DNA from 3 places in the Cytobacillus sp. ABV4_503 genome. Region 1 is predicted to be linked to each of the others. Evidence: riboswitches for the same ligand, from Rfam matches in the RefSeq annotation. Region 1 holds a riboswitch; each other region holds the start of a gene.
What was found. A riboswitch is a leader RNA that binds a small molecule or an ion and turns the genes downstream of it on or off. The one in region 1 is predicted to bind S-adenosylmethionine.
Positions count from the first base shown of each region.

Region 2: linked by a shared signal. The riboswitch ahead of ACXAD1_RS04615 (homoserine dehydrogenase) and the one ahead of ACXAD1_RS06570 (2,3-diketo-5-methylthiopentyl-1-phosphate enolase) in region 1 are both predicted to bind S-adenosylmethionine.
Region 3: linked by a shared signal. The riboswitch ahead of ACXAD1_RS09510 (Na+/H+ antiporter NhaC family protein) and the one ahead of ACXAD1_RS06570 (2,3-diketo-5-methylthiopentyl-1-phosphate enolase) in region 1 are both predicted to bind S-adenosylmethionine.

Region 1 covers NZ_JBSWTH010000001.1:1,288,332-1,290,649, forward strand. The annotation lists gene ACXAD1_RS06565 (pyridoxal phosphate-dependent aminotransferase) at 1-760, shown strand, start outside; SAM riboswitch class I at 853-956, shown strand; gene ACXAD1_RS06570 (2,3-diketo-5-methylthiopentyl-1-phosphate enolase) at 1,043-2,275, shown strand; gene ACXAD1_RS06575 (2-hydroxy-3-keto-5-methylthiopentenyl-1-phosphate phosphatase) at 2,268-2,318, shown strand, end outside.
Region 2 covers NZ_JBSWTH010000001.1:892,931-895,248, reverse strand. The annotation lists gene ACXAD1_RS04615 (homoserine dehydrogenase) at 216-1,433, opposite strand; SAM riboswitch class I at 1,545-1,646, opposite strand; gene ACXAD1_RS04610 (NUDIX hydrolase) at 1,723-2,318, opposite strand, start outside.
Region 3 covers NZ_JBSWTH010000001.1:1,894,519-1,896,836, reverse strand. The annotation lists gene ACXAD1_RS09510 (Na+/H+ antiporter NhaC family protein) at 1-1,186, opposite strand, end outside; SAM riboswitch class I at 1,273-1,377, opposite strand; gene ACXAD1_RS09505 (DUF421 domain-containing protein) at 1,537-2,121, opposite strand; gene ACXAD1_RS09500 (cold-shock protein) at 2,238-2,318, opposite strand, start outside.

The DNA.
Region 1 (2,318 bases):
TGCTAAAGCAAACATGGTGACAATGCCTCTAAGAGAAGATAATAACTTCTTGCCCGTATACAGTGAATTGTCAGCAGATCAGCTTAATTCAGCTAAACTGATGTTCCTTAATTATCCAAATAACCCGACAGGAGCAGTGGCAAATAAGGATTTTTTTCAGGAAACAGTTAATTTGAGCCGAAGTCATGGTATTTGCATCGTCCATGATTTTGCATATGGCGGAATTGGTTTTGACGGCAACAAGCCTGAAAGTTTTCTTCAGGCAGAAGGGGCAAAGGAGGTCGGTATTGAAATTTATACCCTTTCAAAGACCTTTAATATGGCAGGCTGGAGAATAGGATTTGCAGCTGGAAATGCAAGTGTCATTAAAGCACTGAATCTAATGCAGGATCATCTATACGTCAGCTTGTTTGGTGCTGTTCAGGAAGCTGCAGCAGCCGCTCTGTCAGGACCCCAGGATTGTGTTAATGAGTTGAATTCTATCTACGAATCCAGACGGAATACCTTCATCTCTGGCCTCAGGGAAATTGGCTGGGATGTACAAGCTCCTAAAGGCTCCTTTTTTGCATGGCTCAAAGTCCCTGAGCAATTTACATCGGAAGAGTTTGCTGACTATCTCCTGGATAAAGCGCATATTGCGGTTGCACCTGGCATCGGATTTGGTGATTATGGAGAAGGGTATGTGAGAGCCGGATTGCTGACATCTGAGGATAGACTTAAAGAAGCAGTGGACCGAATAAAAAAATTAAATTTGTTTTAAATTTTTTTCATAATTCAATTGACAAAAATATTAAGCACTGTCATAATTCTAATTAAATTTTAATTCGAAATTAACTGAATACTCGTTTCGTTTTCTTATCAAGAGCAGGCGGAGGGACTAGCCCTATGAAGCCCGGCAACCGACTTATACCTGAGCACGGTGCTAAATCTTGCAGCTTTTAGCTGAAAGATAAGAAGATGTTAGATTGCTATGCTAACCTCTTCTTATTTGAAGAGGTTTTTTATTGTTCCCATTCTTTGATTTTTGAAAGGAAGAATATACATGAGTGAAATTATTGCAACGTATCTGATTCATGATGAAAAACATAACCCGGAGAAAAAGGCCGAGGAGATCGCTTTAGGCTTAACGGTCGGGTCATGGACCCATTTGCCCGAGCTTGAAAAACAGCAGCTGGAAAAGCATAAAGGCAGGGTCGTTGCTGTTGAAGACCTTATTAAAGATGAAGAAAGAAAGGAAACAGCTGCAGTCATTAAGATTGCCTATCCCACTGTTAATTTCAGTCCGGATTTACCGGCAATATTAACAACAGTCTTTGGAAAGCTGTCATTGGACGGAAAGATTAAATTGTTAGATTTACAGTTTTCCAATGAACTTAAAAGCTTTTTCCCTGGGCCTCGATTCGGGATTGACGGACTGAGGGAAAAAGTGAATGTATATGGCAGACCCCTTCTAATGAGCATCTTCAAAGGGGTGCTGGGCAAAGACATGGATTTTTTAACTTCGCAGCTTAGGGAACAGGCCCTTGGCGGCATCGACCTTGTAAAAGATGATGAAATTCTATTTGAAAACCACCTTACACCTTTTGAAGCCAGGATAACCGAAGGCAAGGAAGTACTAAGGCAGGTTTATGAGGAAACAGGGCACCGTACCCTATATGCTGTAAATTTAACAGGCAGGTCTTTTGAATTAAAAGAAAAGGCAAGGAAGGCATCCAGACTTGGTGCAGACCTTCTTCTGTTTAATGTATTTTCTTATGGGCTCGATGTTTTGCAGTCATTAAGAGAAGATGAAGAGATTGGGCTGCCTATCATGGCACATCCTGCAGTTAGTGGAGCACTTTCTGCTTCAAATGTTTATGGGATTTCCTATCCTTTGCTTTTAGGGAAACTTCTCAGGTATGCAGGTGCAGACTTGTCTCTATTCCCTTCCCCTTATGGATCGGTTGCCCTTGAAAAAACTCAGGTATTATCAATTGGGGATGCCCTGACTAAGAATGATTTCTGCAAAAGAACCTTTCCGGTTCCATCAGCCGGCATCCATCCGGGTCTTGTGCCTCTTCTTTTCGAAGACTTCGGAATAGAGAGTGTAATCAATGCCGGAGGCGGCGTACATGGGCATCCGGATGGGGCAAGAGGAGGCAGTTTGGCATTCCGCCAGGCAATTGATTTAATATTAAAGGGGGCTTCTTTAACAGATGCTCCATCAAACTTCCGTGAATTAAAAAAAGCGATTGATCTGTGGGGGTACAAAGAGGTGGCTGTCAAGAATGGCTAAAATAGCGGTTTTTTGTGATTTTGATGGAACTATTACCGAAAAT
Region 2 (2,318 bases), 400 kb from region 1:
AAGTTGTGGCCCACAGGACGTGGCGTTTTTAGTCTTTGTTCTGCTGGCGGGCCTTTACGGGCAGTTGGACTCCTACTTATCCTTTTTCGATTCCTCTGAGTCTGGAAAAGGGAGGCTTACTGCCCGTTAGACTGCGATAACATCCACCATCTCTAAACATACCTCAGGAGGGGCAGCTCATAAGCTTGCCCCTCCTGTTTTTTAGCATCATCATATTATACCGGCTGTACCTGCTTATTTTCCTTTGCAGCAGGAGCGTAATCTCCAAGCACCTGATAAGCCTTCAAATATGATGTATCTAATAATGATACAGCTTTCAATGATGCCTTAACGATGAAGGCATCTTTTGAAACTTTGCTGATTGTTTCAAATCCTTCAGGCAATCCCCCTTTATCAGCATCACCAAATATAATCCAAACTGCCTGTTCAAGAACAGTCCCTTCCGAGTCGCCTTCCTCAAAGACTGAAGGAATATCGGCTCTGCCAACATGAATCAGATCTTCAATAATTGCGCTGGCTGTCGGGAACATGCCGGCACCAGGACCCTGCAGGCTGATATTCCCGACAATATCCGCATCAATCGAAACTGCATTTTGCACTCCTTCTACTCTGTACAAGGGATGTGCCTCCACTGTCAGGACCGGTTTTACAGTACAGCGGATAGTATCTTTTTCTCTCTGAATCGATGCTACATGTTTAAATTTCAGGCCCAGGGAATCAGCCAAACGGATTTGCTCAATTGTAATATCAGTAATGCCTTCTCTAACAGATGTTTCCTGCGCCGGTGCTTTCCCGAATACCAGCTCGCTCAGAACAACCGCTTTGTAAAAAGCGTCATATCCTTCTATATCATTTTTCGGATCGGCTTCTGCATATCCTTTTTCCTGCGCTATTTTCAGTGCTTCTTCAAATGATAAGTTCTCCTCGCGCATACTTGTCAAAATGAAATTGGATGTGCCATTTAAAATTCCTTCGATCCGTTCAATCTTGTTGGCATTCAGCAGCTGCTTGATAGTCTGAATTATAGGGATCCCGCCTCCGACTGTTGCTTCAAATCCTAATGATACATTATTTTCTTTTGCGAGCCTCGCAAGCTCACTTCCATGGAATGCAAACATCTCCTTATTTGCTGTAATGACATGGCATCCTCTCGATATGGCCTGGCGCAAATACGTATAGCCTGGTTCCCTGCCAACAATGGCATCAATTACGACATCAAGCTTAGGAAGCTCAATAATATCCTGAAAGTCATCAGTTAAAAGCACCTCATCATCAGGCAAAGAATGCTTACTCACATTTTTGACAAGGATGGCCGAGACCTTCACTTCTTTCCCGAATATCGCCTGGAGCCTTCCCTGATGTTTGCTGATCGTTTCATACACTCCTTTTCCAACTGTTCCAAACCCCAATAGCCCAATCGTTATCGCTGACATTTCACATTCCCCCTGGTTAATATTTAAAGTGCAGAAAACTATAAAAACAAAAAACCCCTTCCGTCTATACAGACAAGAAGGGGTTTGAATTTACGTTCCGTTCATTCCGCCTTCTTATCTTCGGAAAATGTATTCCTCTGAATTTGGCACCGTGCATAAATGCTGGTTGCCGAGGCTTCATAGGGTCAGTCCCTCCGCCTCTCTTGATAAGAAGTTTCAAAGTATTCAATTTATATGAATCATAAACATTTATAAGGACTGCGTCAACCTTTTTTGAAAATTATTTTCTTCAAACGCTCTTACTTTCCTCGAAATCTTCAGTAATGATTTCAAGAAAATGCTTAAGAATTCGGGCAGTCAGCCCCCAAATAACCTTATCTTTAAAATAGTAAAATACTTCTTCTACTTTCCTTGCCTGCCAATTGTAATTTTCACCTCCGGCAATCAAGTCAAATGGAAAATTCTCTTCGGGCTCTACTTTAAAATTCACGTGATACATTTCCGGCTTTACTTTTTTTAGAAATGAAAGAGGGACTGTAAAAACTTCTTCCACTTCATCAGGGTTTGGCTTAATCTGGTCCGGATTATGGATAATGCCTGCATAAGGGTAAATAATTTGACCGAAGGAAATCATGTAATCCAGCGGGGACACATCTGTGATGCTGTCTTCATTCACGCCGAGTTCCTCTGAGGTTTCACGGATAGCCGTATGCTCCTCATCCCTATCTTCCGGATCTATTCTCCCGCCCGGGAAACAGACCTCCCCAGGCTGCCTTCTCATTGTAAGTGAACGCACTTCAAAAAGGACATGTACCTCATTATTTATCTCAACCAACGGAAGCAAAATAGCGAATTTCGAAAATCGCTCACTCCCTAAAATGACTG
Region 3 (2,318 bases), 610 kb from region 1:
GAGATATGGCAGCGAGCCCGGAAGCAGCCAGCATCTGAGCCCCATATGGGATAGTCCCTTGTACAAAACAGGCAAATATATCAAGAATACTTGCTGATTTACGCGGATCAATCTCATATTGATCTGCAATTTTTTTGGCAAGCGGCCCTGCAATAATGATGGCAATTGTGTTATTGGCTGTAGATAAATTGGTCAGAGAGACAAGTGACGCAATACCAAATTCAGCTCCCCTGCGGGATTTTATTTTGCTTGTAGCCATGTGCAGCAAGTAATCGATTCCGCCATTAAAACGGATGATCTCAACCAATCCGCCAATGAGTATGGCGATTATCGCAAGGGTCTGCATGCCGGCCATTCCCTCGGCAATCATCTGAAGGAATGAAACAAAAGTATAGCTGCCATCTGCGATTCCGATCAGTCCTGCAAGCAGAATACCCCCGCTAAGCACAAGAATGACATTCATGCCAAGTAAAGCTGCAGCCAATACGCCCAGATAAGGAACAACTTTCAAAAAACTGTAATCCCCGCTTGTTACCGCGCTTTCCTGACCAGCAGTTAAAATCCCAAGAATCAAAGCTGTAAGCAATGCAGCAGGCAGGACGATTAAGAAATTCACACGGAATTTATCGGTCATTCTCGTTCCTTGTGTCCTGACCGCTGCAATGGTCGTATCAGAAATAACGGAAAGATTATCCCCAAACATGGCACCGCCTATTATTGCTGCCATGGCCAATGCTACAGATATATCTGTTTCTGCAGAAAGAGCTATACCAATTGGAGCAAGTGCCACAACGGTCCCCATGGACGTTCCCATCGATAGTGAAATAAAGCAGGCAATGATAAAAATTCCGACCATCAGCAGATTCTGAGGGATGAATGAGAGTGCAAGATTCACGGTCGAATCAACCGCACCCATACCTTTAGCCGTTCCAGAAAAGGCCCCTGCCAGGATAAAAATGATGGCCATTAAAATAATATCAGGATGTCCTGCTCCTTTCGTGAATATCTCCACTTTTTCCATAAACGGCTTTTTTCTGTTCATTGCCAGTGCTATTCCGGCTGTAGCGGATACAATGACAATGATTGGAATGCTATTGAAATCTCCTGTTGCTATGCCGCTTCCAATAAAAATTAGAAGGAAAGCCATAAGCGGCAATAAAGCCCAGGAATTGCCTTTGTTTTTCATTAAAAATCTCCTCTCCGAATAAATTTTCCAGCAAAATAAAAAGACCTCTTCAAGCAAGAAGAGATCTTAACAAATCAATCGTTCTCTTCTTATCTGCCAAGCACCTATGCTTGCTGGATTTGGCACAGCGCTCTATAGAGCCCGCTGCCGAGACATCTTCGGGCCAGTCCCTCAGTCTCTCTTGATAAGCGATTCATATGAAATTATTCTGAAATAACTCACGTTTGAAAATTATACAGGAAACTCGTGAAACTTCAAGCACTTTTTTGTTGTGGATTAAGAATCTGAATAATACTTTAAAGGTGAATAACGGGGATTGAAATTAAAAAAAGCCGCAATGCGGCTAAAAACTAGTGAAGTTCTTTAGAATTTGGAGGGTTATGCCCCTTTTTCAGCTCCTGAAAAATATCATCTGAGGCTTGAGGTGCAGGCTGAACGGGTGACTGCAAAATCATTTCTCCCATAAGCCTTTTAAACTCTCCAACAGTTAAAGGCTTCGCATCATTCATTAACTCATACCCAAGCTGTCCATTCGGTTCAAGAGTTGCCATTTTGACATCTGAAATTTTTGTGATTCCGCTGGTTCTGAGCCTCATTTCCAGCTGATCAGCTGTAAAGCGCAATTTCCTCATATTTGCTGTTTTAAGTTTCCCATCCTCAATCACTATTTTAGATTTGCCCGTGATAAATTTTTCAACAAAATTAAACTTAACCTGAAGATATTCCATTAATATTAATGATCCAATTAAGATAGCTGCTGCCACAATCGTTTTCCAAACACTAGTCTCAACGATCGGCTGAATAATGATGGTGCCTATTGAAATCATCACAACTGTTTGGGCTAGTGTCATTTGCGAGATGGATTTTCTTCCGGCCACACGCAAAAGCAATACCCCTGAAAATATTAAAAGGACTGATTCCCATATAAAGTTCATCTATTGCCACCTCCCTTTTTCTCATAGGGTATGGCATAGCAGGTACATATATACAATCGGTGAAAAATAAAACAGCCTGACCATATGGCCAGGCTGTTTTTGTATGGGTCTGTCGATTATAGTTTAGTTACGTTAGCTGCTTGAGGTCCGCGTGCACCTTCAACAACTTCGAAAGAAACTTCTTGGCCTTCTTCTAA